3 regions of the Romboutsia sp. 1001713B170131_170501_G6 genome follow, and region 1 is predicted to be linked to each of the others. Evidence: riboswitches for the same ligand, from Rfam matches in the RefSeq annotation. Region 1 holds a riboswitch; each other region holds the start of a gene.

Region 1 (10,868 bases):
TAGATTTAAAAGAATATACAATAAATAATGATTTAGATTATATATTAAAAGATATACACAAAAATGATTATGATGTAATACTATTTTCAACTTATATATGGAACGTAAACGATATAGTTAGATTATGTCATAATATAAAGAAAGTAAAGCCAAGTATAAAGATAGCTCTAGGTGGACCAGAGGTAACTTATGATAGTGAAAGCTTTATGGAAAAGCACTCATTTGTAGACTATATCCTTTATGGAGAGGGAGAATTAGTTTTTAGAGATTTAGTAATGTATCTTAAAGGACAAAAATCTTTAGAAGATGTAGAAGGTATAGTTTATAGAAATAACGATGAGATAGTTGTAACTAAACCTAAGGAATTATTACAAAATCTAGATGAAATACCTAGCCCTTACGATGATTTAAATCCGGCAGAATATGAGAATAGAATTGTTTATTATGAAACATCTAGAGGATGTCCTTTTAATTGCCAATATTGTTTATCTTCAACACTTGAAGGATTAAGATATTTTAGTATAGATAGAGTAAAAAAAGATTTAAAGGCATTAATAGATGCAAGAGTGTCTCAAATAAAGTTTATAGACAGAACTTTTAATGCTAACAAGAAGTTTGCACAAGAAATAATGAACTTCCTTATGGAAAATGACAATGGTTATACAACATATCATTTTGAAGTTACAGCGCACTTATTAGATGAAGAAACATTAAACTTCTTAAAAGATTGTAAGGAAGGGTTATTCCAATTTGAAATAGGAGTACAAAGTACAAATCAAAAAACTCTTGATGCAGTTGGAAGAAGAGATGATTTTGAAAAGTTATCTTATGCAGTTAAAAAAGTAGCATCATATAGAAATATACATCAACATTTAGATTTAATAGCGGGACTTCCATATGAAGATTATGCAAGCTTTGAAAATTCATTTAATGATGTATTTAATTTAGGAATAGAGCATATACAATTAGGGTTCTTAAAGATGATAAAAGGAACTGGTATAAGAAATACTGCAAAAGAACATGGATATAGATACAAAGATTATACACCATATGAAGTATTATACAATGATTATATAAGTTATAGTGAAATGATAAAGCTAAAAGATATAGAAGAAATACTTGAAAGATACTATAACTCTAAAAACTTTGTATTATCAATGAGATATATAATACATAATTACTATAAGCAAAGTCCATTTAAGTTCTTTGAAGACTTTGCAACTTATTTTGATGAAAATGGGTATTTTGATGTAGCACAAGGTAAGAATCAATTATATAAAATACTACTAGATTTTTACAACGACAAGATAAATGATAAAAAGGAATTATTTAACGATATATTAAAGTATGATTATATATCATTAGGTAAAACTTCAAATTTACCTCAAATATTTAATAAAGAAGATGTAGAAGATTTCAAAAATAGATGTCATATGTTCTTACAAAATGAAGATAACATATTAAAATATATACCACAGTTTGAAAATAAACCAGCTAAGCATATAATCAAATATGTTCATTTTGAACCATTTAGATTTGATATATTAAAGTTAAAAGAAGATATACATGCTAATGTTAAAGAGACAAACAATATAGTTTTATTTGTCTATGATGATGATAACAAAGTATTTGAAAAGTCAAAGTCATATAGCGTTAATATATAATGCTAATTAATACATATTAGTATTATATATTATGAAAACATATCACATAAATTTTTAATGGGCATAAACACTAATAGATTAAAAAGTATTATGTGAAGTTACAAAGGAGGAAAAAATGAAGTTTAAAATAGAGAAGTATTTATTAAAGAAAACAGAAGAATTATCTTTTATAACTATAAAACATGGTGGAGAATTTAACTTAGAAGGTTATACTATACCTGAAGATGGACTAGATGTACCTATAAAAAATGAGGTATTAGTTAAAGGAATAAAAGAAAAGACAGCTCAAGATAAGATAAATACAATGTCTATAGCAGATGCTATGATATATATAATGGGTATTGATAGCCAGTTCAAGTATAATGAAGAATACAGAAAATTTTTAGATGCTTTTAGCAAAAAGGTAAATATAAATATAAAAGAATATATGGGCTATATGTCTAAAAAATACTTTGATATTGGTGAGATAACTGATTCATTAATATACCTAAAAGCTATGATAAGTATGTATCCAAATGACATAGATGGATTATATCATTATTCAATAGTTTGCCAGGAACTAGCAAAACAGTATCAAAAAGATATGGACAAAGAAGCTATGAATAAGTTTTTATTAGAAGCTTTAGAAAAGTTAGAAATGGTTATACAATTAGATGAAAACTTTGCTTTAGCTTACTATCATTTAGGATATCATTACTACAATCAAGGGCAATATTTAAAAGCTAGAGTTATATGGGAAGAAGCACAAAAACTAGGATTAGATGCAGACTTAATGGCAGAGGTTCAAGAAAATATAGGAAAGATGGACTTTAAAGTTCAATATGAGGAAGGATATAACTTAGTATTCCAAGGAAGATGTGAAGAGGGGCTAGAAAAGTTATTACCTCTTGAACAAGACCATCCTGATTGGTGGAACTTATTATTTATGATAGGTCTAGCTTATAAAAATATGGGTGAATTTGAAGAAGCTAAGAAATACTTTGAAAAAATACTTATAACTAAACCACATCAAGTAGACACAATGGTTGAGTTAGGTCTTTGCGAGGCTAGTATGTTCAATATAGATAAAGCTATAGAACACTTTGAACAAGCAGCCAAAATAAAAGAGGACCCAGAAATATTATGCAATTTAGGTATGGCATATCTAAATAAAGGTGATATAGATGATGCTATATATTATATAGAAAGAGCTTATGAACTAGACCCACAAGATGAAATTACAGTGGCATGTTTAAGAGAACTTGATAAGTATAGATAAAAAATATAAATAAAAATTTTCCATAAGAAAATCTAAAATTGACTTTTATTAAATTAAAGAGTATAATAAACCACTGAGATTATATAAGTAAAGATAGAAGTTAAAATTAGGAACGAAGAAGTATACCTTGTATATGGGCACTTGAGGTATATGGAGTTAATAGTGCAACCGACTATTCAGATAATATTTAAATATTATTCGAATAGTCTTTTTTATTTTAAAATACAAGCTTATTGATAAGAGATTAATATAGATAAATTGAATACTAACAATCTCGTATAGCATAAGTGCGTAAAAAGTAAAATTATTAAAATGGCATAAATACATATAAGCTAAAAATAGGAATGAAGAAGTATACCTTGTATATGGGCACTTGAGGTATATGGAGTTAATAGTGCAACCGACTATTCAGATAATAAATCATTATTATCTTGAATAGTCTTTTTTATTTTAAAATAAAAGTTTATTGATAAGAGATTAATGCAAATAACGTGAATACTAACAATCTCTTATAGCATAAGTGCGTAAAAAGCAGAATTATTAAAATGACATAAATACATATAAGCTAAAAATAGGAATGAAGAAGTATACCTTGTATATGGGCACTTGAGGTATATGGAGTTAATAGTGCAACCGACTATTCAGATAATAAATCATTATTATCTTGAATAGTCTTTTTTATTTTAAAATAAAAAAATCAAAAAAGGGTGGTGAAATTTATTGAAAAATAAATACAAGTTAGAAAAAAAAATAATATCGATACTTACATCATTACTAATGGTTATAAATGTGTTAATTAATACGCATTTTGCGTATGCTGAAGAAGTTAAGACAAATAATCAAAAGGATACCATAGAAGTATCTATAACCTGTGATAAAAAAGAGGTTAAGCCTGGAGAAAAGTTGGATTTTAAACTAGAGTATAAGGCTAAATATGGACCAGGGAGTATAAAACCAGGTGATACTATAGAATTTGAAATGCCTAGTTGGCTTGAAAGATTTAGCTTTAAATTTCCCCCAGAACATTTTAAAAGTGTGCAAATGGAAGGGAATAAAGTAGTAGCAACATTTGGGGATGATGTCTATGATGCAATAGCAGGCTATGTTAATGTATCAGCATATGCAGATAAAACCGAAGAACTAGACAATCAGAAAATAGAGGTATGGGTTGATGGAAAACCAGTTACTAGTACAGAGATAGCTATAAAGCCATCTGATGAAACAGAGCCTATAATAGATAGACAGCTTCTTAAAACTGTAAATAATTATGACCATGTAGATTCGGATGGAAATATAGTAGGAAATATATATTCTCCAGTACTAGGGAAAACTCAACAATATAGAGTATATGTCAATGAAAAATTTTCAAATATATCAAATGCAGTATTAACAGATAATATGCCTGAAGGAATGGAGCTTATACCAAGTTCTGTAAATATAACTAAAATAGAAATAGATAGTGCAGAAACAGATGCTACAGATAGCCTTAATATAAGTAAATCATCTAATAGGCTTAGTATAAATTTTGGAAATATTAAAGATAAGTATATTGTAACGTATAAGACAAAAATTACTGAAGATAAGGAGTCTTATAAGAATACAGCAGTCTTTAATAAAAGTGATGGTAAGTTAAATAGTACTGTTATATTAAAGCAAAAAAGTGAAGTAAAAGATGTTATAAGCAAGTATAGTTATACTTCTGATAAAAATTCAGAAGGTAAAAAAGTAGCATCTATAAATGAAAATGTAAGATACAGAATAGATATTAATAAAAACAGATCAAATCTTAATAATGTAACTTTAAATGACTTTACACCTAAAGGAATGAAACTTTTAAAGGATAGTATAAGTATAGGAAAATACAATAAAGATGAAAGCTTTGAGTGGGTAACAGATCAATTAAGAGAAAAAATAAATACTAACAATGGAAATTTAACTATAAATTTCGGAAATATAGATGATTATTATATTGTTAGTTACGATATGAAAATTACAAATGTTGAAGATTCCTACTCAAATACCGCTAAGTTATCATACAACGGGACTAAAAACAGCGTTGATGATACAATTAAATATGAATACAATGCAGGAGCTATAAATGCTCATAAATCTGTTGATAAAGCTATATTAGACAAAAATGATGACCAAAGCGTTGTATATTCAATAAACTTTGAAAGTTTTGGTGTATTTAAAAAAGGTTATATAGACTTAGTAGATAAATTGGATCCAAATGTAAAGATAGTAAAAGTTGAAGTTCCAGATGCTTTTTCTAGTAAAATAGATAAAGCAAATAATACAGTAAGCGTTATTAATGATAAGGGACAAATAAATTATAAAGAAAATTTAGAAGTGAAGATATACACTGATTTTAGCAATGTAAAAAATGGAACAACTGTATCAAATATAGCTAAAATAAATGGCAATCCAAGTAATAAAGTTGAAACTAAAAAAGGATATGCTTTTGAAGCTATTAAAGTTGATAGTGAAAATAAAGATAGTAAGCTTAGTGGAGCTATATTTAATTTAAAAGATTCTAATGAGAAAGTTATAGGAAAATTAACTAGTGATGAAAATGGATTGATTAAATCAGATGTAGATAATGTAGGAACATATTATTTACAAGAGATAAAGGCTCCAGACGGATATTCAGTAAACGGAAAAGATATAAAGTTTACTATAGAAAAAAGTGATATAGGAACTGTTAAAAATATAGGAACTATAACAAATGAGAAAACAAATGGAGAATTAGAAATAAAGAAAGTAGATAAAGATGATACAAGTAAGGTGTTACCAGGGACAGAGTTTGAAATTCAAACGCAAGATGGACAAAAGGTAACAACAATAATAACTGGAAAGGACGGAATAGCAAGAGTAAGTCTAAAGCCAGGAAAGTATAAAGCAGTAGAAACAAAAGCATCCAAAGGATATATATTAACAAATGAAGTACAAAACTTCGAAATAAAGTTTAATCAAAAGGAAGATGCAAAATTAGTATTTGAAAATGAGAAGCAAGAAATTCCTACTGAAAAAATTAACAATAAGTTAAATGAATCAGAGAATAAATCAAGTGGAGAAGTAGAAATAAAGAAAGTGGATAAAGATGATACAAGTAAGGTGTTACCAGGGACAGAGTTCGAAATCCAAACACAGGATGGGAAAAAGGTGACAACGATAATAACTGGAGAAGACGGTATAGCAAGAGCAACTTTAAAGCCAGGAGAATATAGAGCAGTAGAAACAAAAGCATCAGAAGGATATGTATTAACAAATGAAGTACAAAATTTTGAGATAAAGCCTAATCAAAAAGAAAATATAAAATTAGTTTTTGAAAATAAGAGGGAAGAATTGCCTGTAAAAGATACTAATAATAAGCAAAGCGAATCAGAAGATAAATATAATAATGATAATAAAGTAGTAGATGAAAAAACAAATGGAGAAGTAGAAATAAAGGAAGTTGATAAAGACAATCCAAGTAAAATGTTGCCAGGAACAGAGTTTGAAATCCAAACACAAGATGGAAAAAATGTGACAACAACAACAACTGGAAAAGACGGAACAGCTACAGTAAGTCTAGAACCAGGCAAGTATAAAGCAGTAGAAACAAAATCATCAGAAGGATACCCATTAACAAATGAAGTACAAAATTTTGAGATAAAGCCTAATCAAAAAGAAAATGTAAAATTAGTTTTTGAAAATGAGAAAGATGAAGTGTCTGAAAAAAATACTAATAGCAAGACAAAGGAATTAGAGCATAAATATAATAATGATAATAAAATATTAGATAAAACTACTAATACTCCTAAAACAGGAGAAGAATCTATAATAGGATATATTGCATTAATCATATTAGCTTTAGTGGGGATTGTATTTATAAACAAGAGAAAATAAATAAAAAAATAGTATTAGCATAATACGCTAATACTATTTTTTTATTTAACTTCTAATTTTATAGAATATTTAGACTATACTACTATAAAACTATTTTAGTACTAAATGTGATATTATTTAAATATATATAACAAGGGGGAGTATGAGATGATAAAAGATTTACACGATATGTTAGACAAACTAAAGCAAGAAGAAAAAGTAATACTTTCAGTTGCAGCAGCAGAAGATAGAGAAGTTTTATTAGCTATAAAGGATGCAGTTAATAAAGAAGTTATACAACCTATATTAGTAGGACAAGCAGATAAAATAAAGTCTATATCAAATGACATAAACTTTGAGTTAGAAGGTATAACTATAATAGATTCGCCAAGTATAGAAGAAAGTGCGAAGATTGCCGTAGAGTTAGTGTCAAAACAAGAAGCTGATTTTGTTATGAAGGGATTACTTGATACATCAATACTATTAAAATCAGTGCTTAATAAAGAGTATGGACTTAGAACAGAGAGTTTACTTAGTCATGTAATGATATATCAACTTGAAAACTACCATAAGCTCTTAATACTAACAGATGGCGGAATGAACATATCTCCGGATTATGAACAAAAAGAAAAAATACTAAAAAATACAATACAAGCGGCAAAATGTTTAGGTATGGATGAGATAAAGGTAGCATGTTTAGCAGCAAAAGAAAAAGTAAATCCAAAAATGCAAGCTACAGTAGATGCTAGACTATTACAAGAAGCTTGCAAAGAAGGTAAATTTGGAGAAGGTGTTATAGTTGAAGGTCCACTTGCGTTTGATTTAGCTATATCAAAAGAATCGAGTGAAATAAAAGGATTTAAAAGTGAAGTAAGTGGAGATACAGATATATTACTAGTTCCAAATATTGAAGTTGGAAATGGAATAGGAAAATCATTTACATATATGGCGAATGCGAAATCAGCAGGAATTATAATGGGAGCAAAAGCCCCAGTAGTATTGGTATCAAGAGCCGATAGTCATGAATCTAAGTTATATTCTATAGCATATGGAGCGCTTATTGCCAAGAGTATGAAATAATATATACAAATGATACTAACAATATTATAATATAAATAGGCAAACGTTTTAAAAACACGGTTTTAAATTAATATATATTTTTAATTGATGATATGGGAAAAATATAAAATATACTTCTTACATAAAACTTTATGTAAGAAGTATATTTTATATAAAAAACAACTTATATTTGGCAAGCTAATTTTGTTAAAAAAATATTTAAAAAAATACCAAATTAACAAAATTTAGTATATAATCAAATTAGGGAATCAATAACTTTAGGCTTACAATGGACATAATTTTTTATCACCTCTAGGATTAAAAATCAAGGAAAAAGGGGATAGGAATATGGATAAAAAAATGATGACTATCGATTTGAACAGTCAAGTTATGTTAGATAAGGCTGCAAAAGATGGTGTAGAAACTATGTATGATAGAAAACTTTCTATGAAGGCTCAATGTGGATTTGGTCTTCAAGGAACTTGTTGTAGAATATGTGCAGCTGGACCTTGTAGAATAACTCCTAAAACTCCACTTGGATTATGTGGAGCTGATGAGCATGTAATAGTAGGTAGAAACTTCGCTAGAATGGTTGCAGCGGGGACTGCAGCTCACTCTGATCATGCAAGGGGCATAGCTCATACATTATCTTTATCTAATAGAGATGGAAACTATACTATAAAAGATGAAGTTAAATTAATTAATTTAGCTAAGGAATGGGGAGTAGAGACTGAGGATAGAGATATATATGACATAGCTCATGAAGTGGCAGATATAGCTTTAATGGAGTTTGGTAAACCACATGGAGTATTAAACTTCTTAAGTCGTGCTCCAAAGCAAAGACAAGAAATATGGAAAAGATACGCAATAGAACCAAGAGCTATAGATAGAGAAATAGCTACAATAATGCACTCAACTCATATGGGATGTACAGCTGATATAGATAGTTTAATAAACTTATCAATGAGAACTTCATTAGCAGATGGATGGGGTGGATCAATGATAGGAACTATATTCAGTGATATACTATTCGGAACACCAACAGTTAGACAATCAGAAGCAAATCTAGGAGTATTAGAAGATAATAAAGTAAATATAATATTACATGGACATGAGCCATCGTTATCAGAGATGATAGTTTTAGCATCTGAAGATCCAGAATTAGTAGCGCTAGCTAAAGAAATGGGAGCAGATGGGATAAACTTAGCTGGTATGTGTTGTACTGGTAATGAGGTTACAATGAGACATGGTGTAAGAACTGCAGGAGACTTCCACCAACAAGAATTAGCTATCGTAACAGGTGCTGTAGAAGCAATGATAGTTGACGTTCAATGTATATTCCCTGCATTAGCAAAAGTCGCAGAATGTTATCACACTAAATTCATAACAACATCTCCAAAGGCAAAAATAGCAGGATCAACTTATATAGAATTCACAGAAGAAACAGCTCTTGACGATGCCAAGAGAATAGTAAGAGAAGCTATATTAAACTTCAAAAATAGAGATAAAGAAAAAGTTGAAATACCACAGTTAAAATCTTCAACAACTGTAGGATTCAGTGAACAAGCAATAATAGGTCAATTAGATAGAGTTGTAAACTCTCAAATAGATCAAGCAGGAACTGTTAAACCATTAGTAGACTGCTTAAAATCAGGAGTATTAAGAGGGGTAGTTGGTGTTGTTGGATGTAACAATGCAAGAAGTACTTCAAATAAAGCTCATGTTACTATAATGAAAGAATTAATTAAAAACGATATACTTGTAGTTACTACAGGTTGTGGTGCTTCAGCTGCTGGTAAATTTGGACTATTAACTAAAGAAGCTAGAAGTATGGCTAGTAAGGGACTTGCAACAGTTTGTGAGTTAGTTGATATACCTCCAGTAATACACTTAGGTTCTTGTGTTGACTGTAGCCGTATATTATCTGTAGTGTCAGAAGTTGCTAAGTTCTTAGATATGGATATGTGTGATATTCCAGTAGCAGGTGTTGCTCCAGAATGGATGTCAGAAAAAGCTGTTGCTATAGGTACTTATGTTGTAGCATCAGGAATAGATACATACTTAGGAATTATGCCTCCAGTTGCTGGTTCTGATAAAACTGTTGAGATATTGACTCAAACATTACAAGATTCAGTGGGAGCTACATTCAAGGTAAATGAAAATCCTGAAGAATTAGCTCAAATGATAATACAAGATATAGAAAAGAAACGTGTTCATTTTGAAAAGTTAGTAGAAGAAAAAATGAATGAAGAAGCTACTGTTGAAGCTTAATAATGCAAAATAAGTAATAATTATTTATTAGTCTAAAAACGATAAGTGGATATACGTATAACAAATATCTACTTATCGTTTAATATAAATAAAAGATTAAAAATAATTAAATTTAAATAAATATAGATATATAAAGGGATTGACCAGATTTAAATAAAGAAAAATAGAAATAAACATTAAAAAATAAAGTAACTAATGACAAAAGGTGGTATAATATGAAAATAGCAATAACAGGTAAGGGCGGAGTAGGTAAAACAACTTTTTCTTCAATGCTATCTAGAATGTTTGCAGAAGATGGATATAGAGTACTAGCAGTTGATGCTGATCCAGATGCAAACTTAGCTTTAGCACTAGGATTTCCAAAAGAAGTCTATGAGTCAATAGTTCCAATCTCAGAAATGAAAAAACTTGTTTCAGATAGAACTGCTGCATCAGTAGGATCATTTGGAAAAATGTTTAAAATGAATCCTAAGGTGGATGACATACCAGAAAATTTATGTAAAGAACATAATGGAGTAAGACTGCTTACATTAGGGACAGTGGATTCTGGTGGTAGTGGATGTGTTTGTCCAGAACATGTACTACTAAAAAGACTATGTTCACATTTAATCTTACAAAATAAAGATGTAGTTGTTATGGATATGGAGGCAGGTATTGAACATTTAGGAAGAGGAACAGCTGAAAGTGTAGATGCATTTATAGTAGTTGTTGAACCAGGAGAAAGAAGTCTTCAGACTTATAGAAAAGTA
Region 2 (10,868 bases), on a different contig from region 1:
TTATTTATTACTCTACCATCTTTATCTGTTATTAATTTTGTTATAGGTAAATCTGAGTCTACATTATCAGTTACACTTACAGCTGGTTCTTCAAATTTCATACCTTGAACCAATACAATATTAGTTTTTCCACTATACTCAAATTTTGGTGCTTCATTATCTTCTTTTGGTTTTTCTGTTACTGTTACTATTCTTGTTTTTTTAGTAGTGTTTATTCCATCACTTATTTCATATACTAACTTATATTCTTTAGCTATTGCTGTATTTACAGTTCCAGAAATCTTTAAATCATCTAATGTTAACTTAGTTTCTCTATCATTAACACTTACTCCAGCTTTTGGATCAAAGTCTTCACCTTGCTTTATAGTTATATCTTCAACACCTAATATTCTAGGTGCTTCATTTTCTACAACATTTAATATTGTTGTAGCTGATACAGTATTTCCAAACTTATCTTTTGCACTATAAGTTAATGTATATTCTCCTGCTTCATTTAAATCAAAGTCTCCTGTTAATTTAACTTCTAATACATTCCCTTTAGCATCTGTTGCTTTTATTTCAGCTGGTAATGGATCAAATACTCCACCTTTAACTACTTCAACTCTATCTTTTACTCCTACTAAAGTAGGCTTAGTATCCCACACATCTGGTTCTACTACTACATTCATTCTAAGACTTGCTTTTTCCCCACTACTATCTTCTACTGTAGCAATTCTTTCATAAGATCCAGACTTTAAATTATTTTCAACACCTTCAACCTTTTGTTGTTCTCCATTTGCTCCTGTATAAGTAATTTTAACTGCTTCTTTACCTATATTAGTATCTTCTTCATCACTTACTTCTACAAACTCTTTAGCATCGAAAGCATATCCTTCTTTTATTTTTATAATATTATTTTTCGTATCTATTATAGGTTCATTATTTCTTAAACTGTCTCCACTGTTTGTATCCCCATTGTTTAAGCTTTCTTTAAGTCTTATCTTTGGTGGCGTATTTATACTTAAAACTTTATCATCAGATAACATATCATTCTCTTCTGTAGAAGAGTTATTTGTATCTATACTTTTATAAGCCACTTTTCCTTCTTCTGTGTTTGGTAATATTTTATAAGAAGAATCTGACTTTAATCCTACTTTATCTACTTTTATCTCACATACTTCTAATACTGGACCCTTTTTTTGTAACTCAGAATCAGCTGTTACAAATATATCTATAGTCTTTTTATCATTACTTAATTTATAGTTATTAATTATAGAACTATCTGCTTCATCCTTATTTGTAGTAGTTAGCCACTTTATATTCTCGTCCCCACCTAAAAACTTAACATTTCCATCTATTTTTAAGCTTAATTGGAAAGCTTTAACCGCATCTTTTACATTATCTATTGATATCTTTACAGTGTCTTTATCTATTTTATCTACTAACAATTTTGCTTTATCTGTATTTGCTTCATTGTTATGATTTGATATCTCATTACTTGCATAAGCTACAGCTGCCGTCGATGCAACTACTGCTGATAAAGCAACTACTTTTGTCTTAGGATTTAATTTCGCCATAATCTCATCTCCCTGTCATATATTAGACTTTGTTGAGAGTAGATTTAATAAATCTACTCTCTAATGTTTTTATCTATTGTATTTAACTTAGAGTTTTAGTTTTAATTTCAGTGTATTTTACTGCACTTCTATTCTTTCCTTGTCCACCAGATAAACTAATCTTTGGTAATTCATTTGGTACATCTATCTTAAAAGTATCACTTACTAATCTTTGTCCATCATCTTTTGCATCTGCAGTGTCCGTTCTATATAATTCTGCAAATATTTGTTTATTTTCCATGAACTGACCTATATAATCTGGCTCTACCCAATATACCCAGCTTCCTTCTGCTATTTCTTCTAAATTCCCATTATCAGGAACATCAGCCATAAGAAGACCTTTATATTTATCAGCTATATGTTCTTCATTTTCATTTAATACTAATGGTACATTAAATGCTGGGTTTCCACGGTATTCACCAGTTATAATAACAGATCCTTTTGGTATACTCTTTTTCTCATTTTCTGATGTATCTGGATTATCTACTTGGTATACAAATTCTTCACTTAGGATTCCTAAACCATTTTTGTAGTTTATATTATCATCAGACACACCAATTTCTATATTATCTCCTGGTGGCGAAATTAAATCTAATTCAGCTATTGATATATTTGTAGCTCCTAGAGCTGTTAATTTTACAAATCTAGTGTTGTATACATTTAATTGATTTCCACCTTCTACACCTTCTTTATCGAAGTATATAGTTTCTGTTGGATTATTTGGATCTAACTTAAATGAACCATTCTTAACAGTTGTCCAAGTTTTTCCATCATTACTTACTTCTAATTTATAGTTTTGTATAGCCGTTTTTGAAGTTTTATTTATCTTGAAGAACTTGCTAGTAGTTGTAGGTGCAGTATATTTTATACCAGCTAAAGGTCTAACTTCATTTGCATCTATTACTACATATGGATCTTCATTTGTATCGTGTTTTTTACCTTCATATACTGTTAAGTCATTATTATCTATAACCTTAGCCAACGAAGGATTTGGATTATTTGCATGTTCATCATAGTTTGAGTCATTTATATCAATTGTGTTACTTGTTATATTTAACTTCTCTTTATTTACACTTCCATCATGTCTTACTTTTACAGTTCCTAAATTAGCTTTTTCAGTTGCTTTTAAATTGTAATCATAAGCTATAGCTTCATATGTAAATACTCTGTTGTTAGAATTATCAACTACATCATTAAATATAGTTTCCCCATTTTTATTTCTCTCAACAAATCCACATGGCTTTCCATTTCTGTATATTTCATATCCTAATATCTTATCGCTATCTTTGTTAACAGATAATTTTATAGGCACTGTATCTTGGTTGACATAAGATTTATCTTCTATTTGCTTACCTTTATTGTCTTTTTCAAAGCTTGCTACAAGCTTAGTGTCACTTGACATATCAGCATTTTTTGCTAATCTTTGTCTTCTAGCTTCATCATTTATATATTGTATAGGTCTAGTTTCCTTATCAAACTTGCTTACATACTGTAATGTAGTTTCATTTGGTACTATACCATAAGCAAGATAGAATTTACTTAAGTCTTTATTAGCTACTTTAGATGTCATTCTTATTAATAACTGATCTCTATCAGCATTAGCTTTTTCATTGTCAGTCATCTCTCTATATGCTCTATTTAACTTAGCAAAGTAAGAGTCATTGCTAGAGTCTTTATCATTGTCATTAAGTAGCATCTTATATGTATCATTATTTTCGTATGCTAAATATGGTTGCCATAGCATTCCAAGTACAACATTTCTATCAGTTGATAGCCCTAAAGTATTTGAAGTTGCTTTTTCATACATCTTTTTATAAGTATCTTTGCCTAGCTTTGATGTTGGATCTTGATTAAGCATTGAATTTGAAAGTGCAACCATTAAGTTGTTACTTGTTTCATCATAAGTTCTATTTCTAATATCTAAAACGTGACCAATCTCATGGTTAATTAAATCATCATATAAATGAGCTTCATCTTTATTTATTAAATTTTGATTTTCATCAAATTTAAATGGAACACCTTGCATATATACAGGAACTCCTCCGTAACCTACTCCAACGTGGTGACTTGATGCATATCCAGCAGCTCCCATAATCATTCTTTGATATTTTATATTCATACGAGTTGCAGGTGCTTTATGCTTTTCATATTCTTCTTTACTTGGTGCATTTTCAACACTTTCATATACACCTTTTTTAGCATAACCTAATTGTATTTGCTGCTCCCAAGCTAAAAGTGCATTGTATACTCTTTCAACTTCATCATTTTCATTACCCTTAAGCCCAGATTCTATTCCCTTTAGTATTTGTGATGCTGGCATAGTAAGAGTAAATCTATCTCCTTCTATATCTGTTGCATTTAAAGTTGAAGTTTGTGCATCATAAGTGTATATATTATTCTTTCTATCTTCTGCTGTAACTGATTTTTTGTACATATTAGGTAAATCTGATACGTATTTTTTAAGTTCTTTTATATATGTTCTTATTTTATCTTTTACTTCATCTTCTTTATCTTTATCATTTATAATGTTGTTTACATTTAAATGTGGTATTTCATCAACTCCAGCTAGTCTTACCTTTATAGTGGCATCAGATTTACCAGAAGCCATTCTAGCCATTACTTGTCCACCTTTTTCAACATCATTATTAAATATTTCTGGTATAGTTATTTCATGTCTTCCTGATCCTAAAGCCTTTGATTTAGTCATATATTTACTTGGTTGTCCAAAATGTTGTAAAAATGCTAATTCAACTTTTGCACCTGGATCATCTGAACCCACATAAACAACTATCTTTTTAGATTGATCTCCATCTTTACCTGGTCTTGCAACGGCACCTAAAGATTGCCAATCATTTGCCATTCCTAAAGCACTTGACCCAGAATTACTTTTTATCGTTGGATCTAATGTAGTTATTTCATTTGATAAGTTAGCTCCATTTAAAAGTGATTCAGCTACATCAAGATCTTTTAATATATTAGTTCTATCTGGATTATATTCTTTACTTACTGAGTCCATTGTGTTTGCTCTTTTTCTTATATTATCTATCTCTTCTTGAGTAACACCCTCTCTTAATTCTACTCTAAATTCATCTTTATAAAGGTTCTTTACGTCTTGTTCTATATTATCTGCTTCATGGAATTTAAGCTCTGCTATATTTACTACTCTAGAACCATAACTAGGAATTGATGGATTAACCTGTATCTTGTTAGTTGTTATAGGTTCATTAAGTTTTATCGTAGCATACTTTTTCCCATTTGATGCTGTAGTTGATATAACCCTTGTATTATGTACCTTTGGATTATTAGGGTCTTCAAATGTACGTAATCTAACCTTCTCCGGAATTATATTCTTTCCTTGTTCTTCACTTACAGCTAAACTTATTCTATCTATAGTGTATTCTTTATTAAATTCAACTATAGGACCTCTAAAATTATCATAATGTCCCCCTGCATCCCAGTCATTTATAATGTAAATACTTGAGTAGTCATTGTCTACAACAGCAAACTCATTATTTACTTGTGCATCACTGTGATTTACAACACTTTTAATATTTTCTGTACCTATTTCTCCATCTCCTACATTAGCCTTAGGAGTGTTTATAAGTTTATAATTAGGCATCTTCGGTGGAGTTATAGATGTTGTAGTACCTAAGTAAATTTGAGACATCTTACTTGTTCCAAGATGATTTGTAGCAGTTACTCTTACTTCATATGTTGCTTCATCATCTAAACCATTTAATGTGTAGTTATGACTTCTGTGAAGTTTGCTTTTATCAAGATTTTTAGCCGTATTATCAACTTCATCTTCTCCTAATGTTACTCTAGGATCATTAGCTTTTATCCACTTTGTATCTTTATCTCCAAGCTTTCTGTAGAAAATATCAAAATCTCTAGCTTGTATGTGATTTTCCCAGCTTATTTTAAGAGATCTATACCCTTCTTGAACATTTAAGTTTATTGGTACATCTGGAGCATTTATAGGGATAACTTGTATATCTGATACACTTCCCATATTTGGTTGTTTGCCATTTAATCCATAGTAGTCTTCTTTCATGTTAAAGTTTTCATCAACATTATCTGCAGTTCCATCTAAAGTGTATGGCATAAGCTCTTTTTTCTTTTCTTCTGATAATCCGCCCTCTTCTTCTGATTTATTAGCTAGATCTTCTGCGTACCCTGAGCTCCACTCACCATTTAATGATTGTATACTTACTCTAAACTTATCGTATGGCTTTATTGCTTTATCTAATATATTTAAGTTTGTTTTATTAGTTTGTAATTTCTTTTCAGGACCAACTCTGTCACCTTTGTCATCTATCTTAAAGTATTTAACCTCATATGAAGTTACATTTGGTTGAGGATTCCAACTTATTGTTATTCTTTCATCATGTAAATTTGTAGATGTTTCTAATGTTTTTATAGTCGGTATACTTATTACTGGTTTTGGTATTTCTTTGTATACATTGTTTAAAAACTCTATTTGAGCTATTTCAGATATGTTTTTGTTACCTCTATTTCCAGTAACATTTATAGATATTTCTTTTACTGCTATCTGACTTCCTAAATCTATAACTAAGTCATCTGATCCACTTCTAGATTTTTTAACATTCCCTCCATTAAATGGTACTTTTTGTACCTCATCACTTCCATCTACTTTATACTCTATAAACCCAGTTTCTGGCATACCTGCGTCTTCACTAGTAGATGTTGGAGCCTTTATAACTACTTGTTCCATCTCTACAGCACCACTTGTTCTAAATGAGCTTATACTAGATAAATCCATTCCTATCTTTATCGGATTTTCTTCACTTGGTGCTACGTCCTTATTTCCTATTGCTACACTAGAGTCCCCTGACACTAGAAGTTTCTTTAACTCATTTTTAGCTTCTTCCCCAGTAAGACCATTTACTGTAGTTTCTTCATTAACTGTCATTCCTACATTATCTGGGTTTATTATTGCATCAGTATTTTCAATGTAGTTTCTATCTGTAGGTATGTTTTTTTCACTACCTATACTTTCCTTTACATAAGATAAATCAGCTATATCAGTTTTTCCATCTTTGTTTATATCGTAACTGTCATTATTTGTGTTTATATTTTCTAATAATATATTGTAATCTTCCATATTTATAACATTATCTTGTCTAACATCACCTGCTGAAAATAATGCTGGATATTCTTCATATTCATTTTGATCTTCAGTTTCTCCATAAGATTTTACAACTTGATTTTTTCTAGTTCCCACTTTTACCCTTTTTGAGTAATTAGTTATGTCTATATTATCTACAGTTGCAGTTTTATAGCCACTAGCACTTAAGTCAAAACTATAATTACCAAGTTCTAAGTTTTCAAATATAACACGTATAAAACTTACCATTTCACCTTCTTTAATTGGATTTTTAGATGAATTAAGTCTCTCAATAGTGTATATTTTTCCTGATTTTGTAGTTCCACTATTTGTAGCTAACGATACTTCTTCTTGAGTTTGTTCTCCCCTTAACACTAATTTCATATCATTTTGTGAATTATTTATAATTGGTGTAGCAAAGTTTATGTCTACTTCTAGTTTCCCTGTTATGGAAGTAGGTTGGCTAACTTCTGGTAAACTTGTGTTTTCATCTGTACTAACTTCAGTTGCAAACCCCTTAGCTGGAGATATAGCAAGTGTAGCCGCTAATGTACATGACATTGCCTTTTTCATCATATTTTTACTCCTTTTATTTTTTACTTAAATATTTTACTTGGTTTAGTCATCTCTTCTTTGTTAATTACTATCTTTACTCATTTAATCAATGAAGTAATTTAAAACATTTATACAAATAAAAGACTTAAAACTTAAAAAGCCACTTCATTAAGAAGTGGCTAAAAATCCCTATATTCCATTCAGTTCTACTAAATAAGCAACTTTTACTATAAAAAAATAAATAGTATACTGTACTAGCAACTGGCTGGCATGGTTTTTAACTTTAGCCCCTTTAGCTTTGCGTCATTAAGTTTCCTTAATTTTGCCTATGTTTTATTTTAAACTAAAAATATTTTATATTAAAATATTTCCAGCTTTCAATTATACAATATACCCTTAACTTTGACAATCTAAAACATTTTTTATTTTTAATTTCTTATATTTTTAATTAACTCTATATTGCCTTTATCCTCAGGTTTTCCATAAAAATATCCTTGTATAAATATATTGCCGTAGTCTATATTTTTTATAATATCTACTTGTTCTTTAAATTCAACACCTTCTAATACTATGCTTTTATTCGTTAGCTTGCATACCTTACTTAGAAATATTATAATTTCATGATTAAATTTATTATTTTTAATCTCATCTATAAAATATTTATCTATTTTTATCATATCAAAGTTAAGTTTGGATAATATATCTAGATTTGAGTATTTAACGCCGAAGTCATCTGAAGCTATTTTTATATTTTTACTTTGTAAAAACTCCATACCTTTTTTTATTTCTTTTAAATTCTCTGATTCTATATTTTCAACAATTTCAAATATAATATTTTTATTATCAAAATTTTTATCCTCTTCAATTGTAGAATCAATTGTTTTTAAGAATTTTTTGCTTTTTATCTCGTTGAAAGATATATTCATAGAAATGTAGAACGTTTCATCCTTTAGATTTGTGTTTAATTTAAACCATTCATAATCCCTTAATATATTTTTAAACACCCATATTGCTAACTCTTCAGTCATATTACTCTTTTCAATATCATTTATAAAAAAATACGGCGATACTATTTTACCTTCAGGATTTATATATCTAATTAAAGCTTCAAACCCTACAATTTTATCATTTTTAGGATTAATTATTGGTTGATAATAAATTGTATATCTATCTTTTATTAAGTTATCTTTTATTTTTTTTCTTAGCTTATTTATATTTATAGCTGGTACTATATACTTTATTGCTATAAATAATATAAGTATTGATGATATAGCATATAATAATATTTCTCTTTTTGTAACTTTATTTTTAAAGTATTTTAAACGTATCTTTTCTAATTCATTTTTCTGTTTTTCAGTGTAATTGTCTAAAATACTATCAATTTCATCTATAATCCATCTACTATTCTTCGATGCTGTTATATATACAGATCCTGGTGAAAATTTATAAATTTGATTGTACTTATTAAGTTTATTTGGATTTGATGGCGAAAGTGTTGCCACTACAGATTTGTCATCTAACATTTGTAATGCTTTTTTATAATCGTCTACCCATATAACTATAGGATTTATATCCTTTGATTGTAAATACCCTAATAACCATTCTGACCCATATTCGTTTTTTATAAAAGCGACCTTTTTTTTGTCTAGAGATTTTATATCTTTATGTCTAAAATTTTTATTAGTATAAACTGATAATAGCTCTACTCCAACATAATTTTTAGAATAAATAAACTTATCTTTTCTTTCCTGAGTGTACTGAAGGCCCATCATCATATCTATTTTATTTTCTTCTAAATCTCTAATTAATGAAGATACTTCTCCCTCTATACATTTAATCTTTATTTTTTTACCACCCTCATGATTATTTACGTCATGAATAATCTTGTCTAAAAGCTCTTTATAATACCCTCCAACATCCCCATCTTTAATATAAAAATATGGTTCATAATCATATACCCCTAACTTTATGGTTATATATTCTTTATCGGCATATGAAATACTGTAATTTAGTATAATTATTGCAAGTACTACATTTACGATTAATATTTTATAAAGCTTATTTTTTCTCACACCTAATTCTCTCCCCCTATAACTTTAAAAATACTACTTTATAATTAAGTTCCTTACATTTTAAATCTAATACTATTTTATATATTAAATTTTTAACTATATAATTTTTTATTAATTAATTATTAGCTTCATATAATTTTATTTTGATATAAAAATAATTCTGTCTATATATTTATATACGCTTTTATACAAAATTTCAACATCTTTTTTGATATTATTTATATTCTTTGTATTTTTTGTATGATTTAGTATCTTTATTACCTTTATGTATATTCTATTTTTTTACTTTGTTTATCTAAAAAAGGATGGCTTTTACAAGCCATCCTTTTTGCTAATCCTTATTATATTTTTTACACATATTATTAATTAACTTTATCTCTTCTTTGCTTTGAGGTTGAGCATAAAAATATCCTTGTATAAATATATTATCATTATCTATATTTTTTAAAATATCTACTTGTTCCTTACTTTCAACACCTTCTGCTATTATTTTAGTATTAGTTAATTTACAGATTTTGCTTAAAAATATTATAAGCTCATAATTAAAATTACCTTCTTTAATCTCATCTATAAAATATTTATCTATTTTAACAACATCAAAATTAAATTTAGATAATATATCTAGATTTGAATATTGAATGCCAAAATCATCAGCAGCTATTTTTATATTCCTGCTTTGTAAAAATTCCATTCCTTTTTTTATTTGTTTGAAATTACCTGATTTTATATTTTCAACAATTTCAAAAATAATTTTTTTAGACTTAAAATCCTTGTCATTATCAATTATATAATTAACTTTCTCCAAGAATTCTTTACTCCTTATTTCATTGAATGATATGTTTAATGAAATATAAAATTCCTCGCCATTTAAGTTTGTGTTTGTCTTAAACCACTTATAGTCTTTTAGTACAGTTTCAAATATCCATATTGATAATTCTTCTGTCATATTGCATTTTTCTATGTCACTTAAAAAGAAATATGGAGATATTATTTTTCCATCAGGGTTTATGTACCTAATTAAAGCTTCAAATCCTACAACTTTATCATTTTTAGGATTAATTATTGGTTGATAATAAAGTGTATATCTATTTTGGGATAAGTTTTCTTTTATACTTTTTCTTAATTTTTTTAGCTTTATAGCTGGTATTATATGCATTATTAATATAAATAAAATACATATTAATGCTATAGTACATAGTATTATTATTTCTTTTGAGTTTGCTCCTTTATGAAAATATTTTAAGTATATTTTTTCTAATGAATGCTTTTGATTTTTATTAGGATTTTCTAATACCTTATCAATTTCATCCATAAGCCACTTATTATTTTTTGATGAAGCTATATATGCAGCTCCTGGTGAAAATTCATAGATTTTTTTAAACTCACGTAGCTTCTTTTGATTTATTGGAGCTACAGCTGCTACTACAGATTTTTGTTTTAGCATATCTATTATTTGGTTAAAATCTTCTACCCATACAGGTTTTGGTTTTATTCCGTTTTTTGCTAATTCATCTAGTA
Region 3 (10,868 bases), on a different contig from region 1:
AAACTCTGGTTTCAGTTCATTCTTCAACTCGTTTGTAAATAAGTTCTCAACCTTATCTGCAACAACATCTTGATTAAAGAACATTATTTCGTTTAGTGTAGCCCAGTTTTGTTCGCCTTTAACCCACTTTAATTTAATTCTCTTAAATGTAGTAGGCTTAAATTTAGCTTCAACTAGACCAGAAGTAATGTCTGCTTTACCTGTAGACACTAAATGAAAATCATCACCTTTAGTAGTATTAGAACCATAAATCTCGAATCCCTCTAAGAATCCTTTTCTATCAGTTTGTCTAGCACCATAAGCTATTCTGTCTATAGTTATAGGGTCCACAAATTCTACTATTACTTCGTTGCTCCAATCTGCACTATTAGGCTTATTAGTTTCCCAGTAAGTACTTATATCATTATCTGCCGCATTTTCAATTCTTTGAGAACCGTATTGACCACCATTATTAGTTATTCTCTTTATATTTGAATAAGGAATTCTAAATTGCTTTATATAATCTTTATTGTTTAAATGGTTGAACTTTTTAGTTACTGCTTTAGAACTCTCTATTTTACCTTGCTCAATTAGGACTCTAGCATTAGCTAAATCTTCTTTAAAATCTGCATAGAATGGATGCTTTTTACATACTTCTTCTAAAGCATTTAATTCTTCAACAGTATCAAATTCTTCGCTTACTGCAGTTATAGTATTGTCAGTAAATAATCTACCCATTTTATCTAAGACTTCGTCTTCTCTATATAGACCAAATTCAGACGCTACTGCCCAATTTTCATGTGCTTCTGTGAATACAAATTTAACTCTTCTAGCTTGAGTTGGATTGAACTTTATTGCTATTGAATCCCTAGTTATGTTCGAGCTACCACTAGTAACTTTAGTAAATGTATCTCCTGATAAAGTTTTAGAAATATAAATGTCAAATTTCTTTGCAAACCCTCTATCCCTTGGAGAAGTGTAAACTACTTTATCTAAAGTTTGTAATTCATCTAAAGTCATTATAACTTCATTTGTATGTGTCTCACTATTTCTAGCATCAGAATGCCAATTAGTTTCTATGTCACCATCTATAGCCTTATCTATAGTACTAGTTGACCAATGTCTACCGTTAGTAGTTATGTTCTTTATTTTATCATTACTTATTTTAAATTTCTCATCATACACTTTTAATTCTTCTGACCCAAACTCTTTAAACTTAGTTACTTTAGCATCAATATAAGTTACGTTATTGCCCGCTAGAACCTGTTTAGCATCGTTTAAATCTTCTTTAAATTGACTGTATAAAGGATGTTCCTTTGCTTCGTTCTCTAAAGCAGTAAGTTTATCTAATGTACCGAAATCAGGATTTACTTTGTTCTTATTACTATCAGTGAATAATGTTTCCATCTTCTCTGCTATAGAATCTTGCTTATAGAATCTTGCTTCAGATATGAATGGTCTATTTTGATAGCACTCTTTAAATACGAACTTCAATCTCTTAAAGTTTGTAGGGTTAAATTTAAATTGCATAAAGTCTTTAGAAACTTCTGCAGTTCCCTTAGAAACTAATTTGAATGTATCACCTTGAGAAGTTTCTGAAGCATATATTTCATACTTAGTAGGGAATCCTTTTTGATTTTCACTTCTAGGTAATAATGCTATTCTATCAAGTTGCTCTATCTCGTCAAAAGTAAATATAACTTCATTAGTAAAATCATTACTATTAGCTCTGTTTGTTTCCCAATGAGTATTAGGGTTATCGTCGTACATGTACTCTATTTTAGTTCCAGAGTAATTACCACCATTCACTTGTGTATTAACAATGTGGTCTTTACCTAACATAAACTTATCATCATAAGCCTTTTGGTTTTCAGTTCCATATCCTAATAACTTAGATACTTTAGTTTCAGTAAAGTTAACCTCATTGTTCTCTAGAACACGTCTTGCATTATCTATATATTCTTTAAAGTTAGCATGGAATGGATGTCCTTCAGTTTCTTTCTCTAAAGTGTTTAATGCTTCAGGAGTTGCAAACTCTGTACTTACTTCATTCATGTTTGCATCAGTAAATAATCTTTCCATCTTATCTAGAGTTCTATCCTCTTTATAGAACCAAAACTCTGCGGCACTTGCCCACTCGTCATGTGCTTCTACGAATTTGAATTTAACTCTCTTTGCTCTTACAGTATCAAATTTAAATTCAACCATTCCACCTGTAACTTTACTTCCTTCTACTTTTCCTGCTAGTTTAAAATCTTCGCCTGTTTCACTCTCAGAAACATATATCTCTGCACTAGTAGGATATCCTTTACCTTTAGCACCGTCTTGTCTTGTAGCATAAGCTAATCTATTTATCTCGGCTATATCTTTAAACTCCACAGTTACTTCATTTTTAAATTCATTTGTATTTCTAGTGTTTGTCTCCCAATGTGTGTCAAGTTTACCATCTATAGCATTTTCTATCTTAGTTCCTGGATAACTTCTTCCATTGTTTGTTATAGACTGTATCCCGACTCTATAAAGTTCATTATACTTAGCGAAGTTAGGATTGTTCTTTATTTTAAAATCACTAACAGTCATAGTTTTAGTAACTTGTTCCTCTATTGCTAATGCTTTTTCCTTTATTACTTCATTAGCAAAAACGTTTAAAGCAGGTGTGCTGTTTGTTGCTATAACAGATATGGCCAATATTGATGCTATCTTTTTCTTCATAATATTCTCCCTCTTATATTATATGAATTTACAATAACTAAATATTTTACCCAAATTTTGAAATATAGTCTTGCCATAGAGCTATAGTTGTTTTTATGAAATAAAAAACTACCCTCTATATAAAGGGTAGTTGCCATCTAAAGTAAACATCATAAAACAATCTTACGATTGTATCATAAGATAACTCTATAAAAACAAAGAATATCAATTCTTTGGCAACTGGCTGGCATAGTATAATTTTACCTTAGCCCCTTTAGCTTTGCGTCTCTAGATTTCCCTAGATTTGCTAATATGTAATTTTTAGTCATCTATCTTAATTATACATAATTTTACATAATTTTAAATAGTTTTTTTTAATTTAAAATAATTTTAATATTTTTTAGTACATTCTATTTATCCAAATATTCATTATTGTTGAATTAAAATATTTATTCATTTTTTATTTGATGATTCCTTTTATATGTAATTAAACTTCAAATATGAAAATTTTACCATTTGCACTTTTTTACCCTATATTTATATATATGATATAATAAGTATAAAAATTTATACATTTTAATAAGGAGACATCTATGGATAAAATTGCACAAAACAGAGAATTTTTTAAAGCTGATTTTGAAATACTAAAACAGATAAAAACCGATAAACAAAAAGGAATACCCGCTCCTTCTTTCCAAAAAGAATATGATTCAAATTCTAATTTAATAGAATTACCTCCTGTAAGCAAAGACATTTTAGTTAAACCTAACGTACTAGATTGTATAAATGACAGAAGAAGTATAAGAAAGTATAGTAATGAAAAAATAAATTTAGCTGAACTTTCGTATTTACTTTGGGCTACTCAAGGAATCCAAACTGTAAAAGATAAATTTAGCGCCTTAAGAACTGTACCTTCTGCTGGTTGTACTCATCCCTTTGAAACATATTTAATAATAAATAATGTTGATAATTTAAAAAGTGGAGTTTATAGATATTTACCTTTAGAGCATAAACTTTTATTTATAAAAACTTTAAACAATATAGATGATGAAATAGATAAAGCAACTCCAAATCAACCTTTTGTTCAAGGTTTTGTATCTAAAAGTGCCGTTGTGTTTGCTTGGAGTTGTATTCCATATAGAAGTGAACACAAATTTAGTGTAACTGCTCATAAGAAAATACTTATAGATATTGGACATGTTTGCCAAAATCTTTACATAGCATCAGAATCTCTTAATTACGGGACTTGTGCTATTGGAATCTATGATCAGGATATAATTGATAATATGCTAGATTTAGATGGAGAAAATGAGTTTGTAATTTATATGGCTTGTTTAGGTAAAAAACTTTAATAAAATAGTTTAATTATAAATATAATAATATTACTTTAATAAATAAAAAAAAGTATTGATGTTTCCATCAATACTTTTTTAATCATACCCACTATAATATTTATAAAATTGGAGCTTGGTTATTCATTGAATATCCATCATTTCTAACATCACTCATGTCTAATGTATCATCTTTTATTTTAACCTTGCTAAGTTTTTTAACTGCTCCATAAGGCTCTCTTAATGAAAGTTTGTCTCCTCTGCCAGAAATAACCCATAAAATCTTATACCCTCTAGGTATTACTTGTAGCTTGTCTTCTCCTTTACCATCAGTAAAATATACCAATAAATTAATTTTTTTATTATTAGCATATTCAAAAACTGGGCTAAACTTAGTTGAGCCTCTCCTTTTAAGTCTTTCTTTTATATCTTTTACAGATTTGACTTTATACACACGTCTAATTTCATTGTCACATTCTATAATTGTAATTTCATGATTATAATTTTTTACTATATTAAGTACTTCCTTAATAGCCTGTTTAAATTCTTCATCACTAATACTTCCACTTATATCAAGTGCAACAGCTATCTCTGCTTTATGAGATCTCAACTGGCCCCTCAAATCTAATCTATTTGGCTGTCTTCTATTTCTTCTTGTTATAGTCTTCTTTTTATTGCTTTCGACTGTTCCCATCAATCTATTAAGATATAAGTTCCAAGGCAATTCACCTTTACTATTTTTAAATGATGATATCATCCCATCTAAGTATTCTGGAATTTTACCTTTTTGAGAATTATTAATAGCTTTTTGGGTAAATTCTTTAAGAGTTTCTTCATCTAGATTGTTAGAATCTTCCCAAATATCATGAGTTTTTTCTGGATTGTATTCAGTTTCTATATCATTAGACTGACGAGTATCATCTTCTTCGCCATCTTTATCTACTTCTTGTAAATCTAATTCAGTTTGAATTTTTTCTACATAGTATTCAAAAGGCTCATAAGGTTCAAGTTTTAAATTATATTTTACATTTACGTTTTCTAAAGTAACAGCATATGGTGGTAAATTATTTAAATATTTATTAACCACTATATCCATAGCCATATTAATAGCTAATGTGCTATATTTTCCTTTTAATTCTTTTGCTCTTACTAAATGCATAGATATTACATGAAGAATTTCATGTTTAATTGTACTTTCCATTTGCCTCATATTAAGATTTAAAAAAATTATTGGATTAAAGTATATAACATACTTAGCTCCTTTAAAATTTATAGCAGTAGGACTACTTATATCAAATCTTATTTCTCTTGATGTTTGAAATAAAAAATATCCATAGAAATTATCTTTGTCTTCCATAAGGCTTAAATTAACTTTGTCTACTAAACTAAAAAATTCATTTTTGAAATCTTGTGGTATGTCTATCTCAAATTTTTCACCCTTGTGATTTGCTTTTAACATAGCATACGTATCTATAATTTGCTCTGCTTTGTAATAAAGCTCTCTTTTTTGTTTATCAAAGTAAGTTTCCATAGGCTATCCCCTTATTAGTTTATAAGATTCAAAGTAAGCCTCTACGAATTCTTCATTTTCTATCGCTTTTTCATATACTCTTTTATAGCTATTTTTGATTTCTTTCATAATTCCTACCATTAAATCTATAGGATATGCTTTTAAAAACTGTACAAATCTATTAATATAATAACTTGATTCATAATCTCCATTTTTTATATTAGATTCTAAATCTCTTAAAATATTCATTGCTGATAAATAAAGTCTTGTATGACTTTCTTTTTTTACTTTTTCTATAATAGATTTACTTAAAGTTTCTCCACAAAAAACCTCTTCATAAGATATAAGTGGACTATAATCTGATTCAATAAAGCTTATAAATTCCTCCGCAATAACATTTCCTACATTTCCTTTTATTACATTTAAAAATACAGCCTTTGGTATTGAATCTTTTTGTTCCTTATATACCTTGTAACTTTTAGAAACTCTTTCATAACTTCTTGGAGTTGCTGATACATCTCCTTCATTTATTTTGTGTAAATACTCTGGGAATGTCGATATAAACTCTATGACTTTTTGCTCAATACCTTCATCTATTGCCCATCTTAACCATTGTGCATGGTCTGGTTCCATGTTTAACCATACAAATCTATTTTCTTGAGCTGCATCCATATCTACAACTTGGTAATCAAAGTCTGAACCATACTTACTTGATGGATTCATTGCTGCTAAAATTTTTACATCATCATGTAACTTATATCCATTTATTTCTCTATTTAATATTAAGTTCATAAGTTCTTGTTGTACCGTATGCTCACAACGATTTATTTCATCTATAAATAAAAGAACTGTATTTCCTTTAGATATTTCTTCGTCAATTTCTCTTAACTTGTTATGAACTGCATATACTGTTGTTTTCTTTTCTATTTCATCTCCATTGGAGTTAACTCCTAAATAAGATGCTATAGTTGGAAGACCACCTATTTCACCTTCTTTAAGAAGATTTCCATCAATAACAACTAAACTCCAATTATTTTCTTTAGCAAGCCTTTTTGCTAAAGCTGTTTTTCCGATTCCACTCTCTCCAACTACTAGAGGTACTTCCCCAGTAGCTAAAACTAAGTCAACGCTCTTTAATGTATCTATAAAATTCATTTTTTATTTCTCCTATATCATCTTAAGTTTTTCATCTACAGCTATTTTTTTAGCTTTTTTACTTCCGTATTTATAAATGAACATTATCTTGTCCATTGATATATTATCATTATTTTTATCTATAGTTTTACAATTTAAAAAATCTCTAACGTATTTTTCTTCAACATCTTCCTTTGATAGCATTTCTTTTAATACTTCTTCTAATTCATCTTTAGCTATCTCATTTTGAATATATTTAATTACTAAAATATTTACCTTTAAAAATTCTAACATTTTATTTTTATCTAAGTTTTTTATAAATCTAATAGCTGCTTCATTACTTTTAATAGCTAAAATCTGTGCATTATAGCTAGGTGAATCTATATATCTTAATGCATCATAACTTATTTTCACAGCCTCTTCTTGCACACTTTCATAAGGATTTTTTATATATTTTAGTGAATCGTAATCTTTTTTTACTGCTAATAATTGTAGCTCCTCACTTGGATTTTCAATATATTTGATAGCCCATCCAGCTTTATCTATAGCTAATTTAATTACTTTATCAGTTGGTTTTTTAATACAATCTAAAATAGTCCAGCCATCACTTACAGCTTTTATCATCATCTCTTCTGTTGGTTTGTCTATATATTTAATTGCTCTAGCATTATTATCTATAGCTAGTTCTTGCATCTCTATAGTTGGATTTTCTATATATTCTAATACAAGCCCATTTTTCTTTATAGCTAATAACTTCATCTCATCTGTTGGATTGTTTATAGTTTTTATAACAAATGGATTGTTATTTATCATCTTTATAAGTTTTGTTTCTTCCATAGCATGCCTTTCTCTCTATGTTTATTTTAAATTTTTATTATTTATAATTATTTCTTATTATAATTAATATACTTTTTTAATGAATTTAAACAGAATAATTATGGCAATATATAAAAACATACCCAAATTGATTGTAACTTTAGGTATGTTTTTATATAAGTTCTTTGATTTTTCTAATTTATTTTATTATTTTCTAGAATGATGGAGGTGTTACTGCAAATATAACTTCACAATCTTCATCAGTATTATTTTCCCACTTATGATTTGAATGTGGTGGTATTTTTACGCTATCTCCACAGTTTAACTCAATAACTGTACTCATCAAATGTAAACTTACACAACCTTTTATAACATAAGCCACTTCTTCCCCCTTATGACTAAAGAGTTCTTTTGAAGATGACTCACCTTTAGGTATCTTCATAAGCATAAACTCTATAGTTCCTTGTGAATTTGGAGTCAATAATTCATAAGCAAAGCTATCACCCTCAGCAAACATTATTTTTTTACGACTATCTTTTCTAACTACTAAATTTTCAGTTGGATTATCATTTATAAAAAAATTAAATAATGGTATATCTAGAGCCTTAGAAATTTGTTTTAGTGTATTTATAGACGGGTTCGATGTCCCCTTTTCTATTTGACTAAGTAAAGAAGGCGTTACACCTGTTAAGTTAGCTAATTCTTTTATGGTCAAATTTTTTCTTTTTCTATATTCAGTAATATTTCTTGATATATCTACTTCATTCATATATTAATTTACCTCATTCGTATATTTAAAATTATCATTAAATAATTATATCAATATAAATTATTCTTAGCAATTTAATTAAATTATATTTAATTTTCATAAAAATAATTAAATATAATTGACGTCATTTATAAAAGATGCTAACATTAATTAAGTATTATTTAATAATATCAAATAAAATTAATTAATACTTAATCAACATTAACAAATATATGTAAGAATTAAAAATAAAAATATAAGGATGGTTATTATTATGCCTAATACAAAAGTTTTAAACAAAGAAATATCAACTTGGATTAAAGAATATCCTTCATTAAAAGAAATAATAGACTTAAAAGAATCAATATGGATAAATCCACTTCATACTAATTTTGATAAAGGTATGGAAAATATTTCTCTTTCTGAAGCTGATGTGCTAGATGCAGAAGCAAGATTAAATAGATTTGCTCCATATATAGCTCAAGTATTCCCTGAAACTCAATCAGAAAATGGAATAATAGAATCTCCAATAGCTAAAATAGATAATATGAAAGCTAAGTTAGAAGAAATTTGTGGTGAAAAGCTTGCTGGAAATCTACTATTAAAATGTGACAGTCACCTTAAAGTATCAGGATCTATAAAAGCTAGAGGTGGAATATATGAAGTATTAAAACATGCTGAAGATTTATCTTTAGCAAACAATATAATATCATTAGAAGACAACTATGTTAAATTAGATAGTGATGAAGTTAGAAAATTCTTCTCTCAATATTCTGTAGTAGTTGGTTCGACTGGAAACTTAGGCCTAAGTATAGGTATAATGAGTGCTAAACTTGGTTTCAAAGTTACAGTTCATATGTCTGCAGATGCTAGACAATGGAAAAAAGACTTATTAAGAAGCAGAGGTGTTGAAGTTATAGAATACGAATCTGATTATAGCAAAGCTGTTGAAGAAGGAAGAAAGCAAGCTGAAGCAGATGCTAATAGCTACTTCGTAGATGACGAAAACTCTAAAAACTTATTCTTAGGATACTCTGTCGCTGCTAAAAGATTAGATAAACAATTAAAAGATATGAACGTAAAGGTAGATGCTAATCATCCACTATTTGTATACTTACCATGTGGTGTTGGTGGAGGTCCTGGTGGAGTGGCTTTTGGACTTAAACTTTTATACAAAGATAACGTACACTTCTTCTTTGCTGAGCCAACACATTCTCCATGTATGATGATAGGATGCATGACTGGTGAGCATGATAAAGTATCTGTTCAAGACTTTGGAATAGACAATATAACTGCTGCTGATGGATTAGCTGTTGGTAGAGCTTCTGGATTTGTTGGTAAAACATTAGAAAAATTAATGAGTGGATGCTACTCTGTTACTGATGAAAATATGTACAGATTATTAACTAAAATGGCTGATAGTGAAAATATATTCTTAGAACCTTCAGCACTTGCTGGTATCCCAGGTATAATAAATATACTTACTTCTGAAGAAGGTAAGAAATATTTAAAAGCTAATAATCTTGAAGATAAGGTAGAAAATATAACTCATATAGCTTGGGCAACTGGAGGAAGTATGGTACCTAAAGATATGATGGATGAATACTATAACAAAGGTGTTTCACTACTTAAGTAGTGAATAAAAGGTATTATCAAGATTTTGATAATACCTTTTTTCTTGTAAATTTAATTTTCTATTTTAATTCCCCTACTTTTTTCTTTTGGTGCAATTATAGTTGATATGAATATCAATATTATACTTATAATCCAAGGTTTTAATCCAAATTGATTAATTAGCAAATTAACTCCTGAAATTGTAACTAAAGCATATCTCAGTGCAATCAAAAATATATTTTTAGACATCTTACCAGATAACATGATTCTAAAGCATAATGTAACCATTCTTAATCCTATAAAAGCTGCTATTAGCCCAACAATATCTTGGATTAAATAATAATAATGAAATTCCATAGTTAATTACTCCTTACTTTTTATATGACATTAATCTCTTCTTCTTCTAATGCTTTAAGTTCCTCTTCTGTATAAGTATTCATCGTAAATCCAGTAACTCCGTATATAAATGTTATTACTGGAGTTATCCAACTTAAGAAACAATATGGTATAAATTCAAATGCACTAACACCTAAAGTTTGACTACAAAAGATTGCATTAGAGTTCCACGGAATTAATGGAGCGCCAAGTGTTGCAGTATCTTGTATAATTCTAGATAAGTTTTCTGGTTTTAACTTAAAGTCCTTGTATAAAGGTGACATTATAGTACCTACAAATACAGAAGTAAACATCATAGAAGAACTAAATGCATTTGCTGCATAACTTGCTATAAATGTAGATCCTATTAGCTTAGTTCTAGAGTTTCCTATTTTATTTAATATAGGTTGTAATAGTACATCTAAGAAACCTGTTTTTTGAAGAATACCGGCTATTACAAATACTATAAATACTAATAGTACAGTTTCAGCCATACTCATTATACCACCACGGTTTAGTAATTGGTCTGTATAAGTAAGACCTGTATCTATAGAAAAACCATTAAGCATATAATTTAATAAACTATTTATACTTTCTCCTTCTTGAATAAATGCTATAACTGCCCCTAGCGCACCAGAAGCTAATATAGACACTATAGCTGGCTTTTGTA

The links. A riboswitch is a leader RNA that binds a small molecule or an ion and turns the genes downstream of it on or off. The one in region 1 is predicted to bind cyclic di-GMP.
Region 2: it holds a riboswitch for cyclic di-GMP, as region 1 does, so the genes downstream of both, I4U89_RS08530 (M60 family metallopeptidase) here and I4U89_RS11780 (SpaA isopeptide-forming pilin-related protein) in region 1, are expected to answer to the same signal.
Region 3: it holds a riboswitch for cyclic di-GMP, as region 1 does, so the genes downstream of both, I4U89_RS09180 (NPCBM/NEW2 domain-containing protein) here and I4U89_RS11780 (SpaA isopeptide-forming pilin-related protein) in region 1, are expected to answer to the same signal.

The regions. Positions count from the first base shown of each region.
Region 1 covers NZ_JADPFC010000005.1:95,402-106,269, forward strand. The annotation lists gene I4U89_RS11770 (B12-binding domain-containing radical SAM protein) at 1-1,664, shown strand, start outside; gene I4U89_RS11775 (tetratricopeptide repeat protein) at 1,780-2,922, shown strand; cyclic di-GMP riboswitch class II at 3,022-3,104, shown strand; cyclic di-GMP riboswitch class II at 3,254-3,337, shown strand; cyclic di-GMP riboswitch class II at 3,487-3,570, shown strand; gene I4U89_RS11780 (SpaA isopeptide-forming pilin-related protein) at 3,643-6,810, shown strand; gene I4U89_RS11785 (bifunctional enoyl-CoA hydratase/phosphate acetyltransferase) at 6,958-7,869, shown strand; gene cooS (anaerobic carbon-monoxide dehydrogenase catalytic subunit) at 8,197-10,119, shown strand; gene I4U89_RS11795 (ATP-binding protein) at 10,335-10,868, shown strand, end outside.
Region 2 covers NZ_JADPFC010000002.1:585,443-596,310, forward strand. The annotation lists gene I4U89_RS08525 (cell wall-binding repeat-containing protein) at 1-1,556, opposite strand, end outside; gene I4U89_RS08530 (M60 family metallopeptidase) at 1,639-7,299, opposite strand; cyclic di-GMP riboswitch class I at 7,532-7,615, opposite strand; gene I4U89_RS08535 (EAL domain-containing protein) at 7,707-9,350, opposite strand; gene I4U89_RS08540 (EAL domain-containing protein) at 9,682-10,868, opposite strand, start outside.
Region 3 covers NZ_JADPFC010000003.1:103,477-114,344, forward strand. The annotation lists gene I4U89_RS09180 (NPCBM/NEW2 domain-containing protein) at 1-2,691, opposite strand, end outside; cyclic di-GMP riboswitch class I at 2,903-2,989, opposite strand; gene I4U89_RS09185 (SagB/ThcOx family dehydrogenase) at 3,264-4,022, shown strand; gene I4U89_RS09190 (vWA domain-containing protein) at 4,123-5,532, opposite strand; gene I4U89_RS09195 (ATP-binding protein) at 5,536-6,666, opposite strand; gene I4U89_RS09200 (hypothetical protein) at 6,679-7,482, opposite strand; gene I4U89_RS09205 (helix-turn-helix domain-containing protein) at 7,676-8,230, opposite strand; gene I4U89_RS09210 (D-serine ammonia-lyase) at 8,484-9,845, shown strand; gene I4U89_RS09215 (hypothetical protein) at 9,896-10,180, opposite strand; gene nhaC (Na+/H+ antiporter NhaC) at 10,201-10,868, opposite strand, start outside.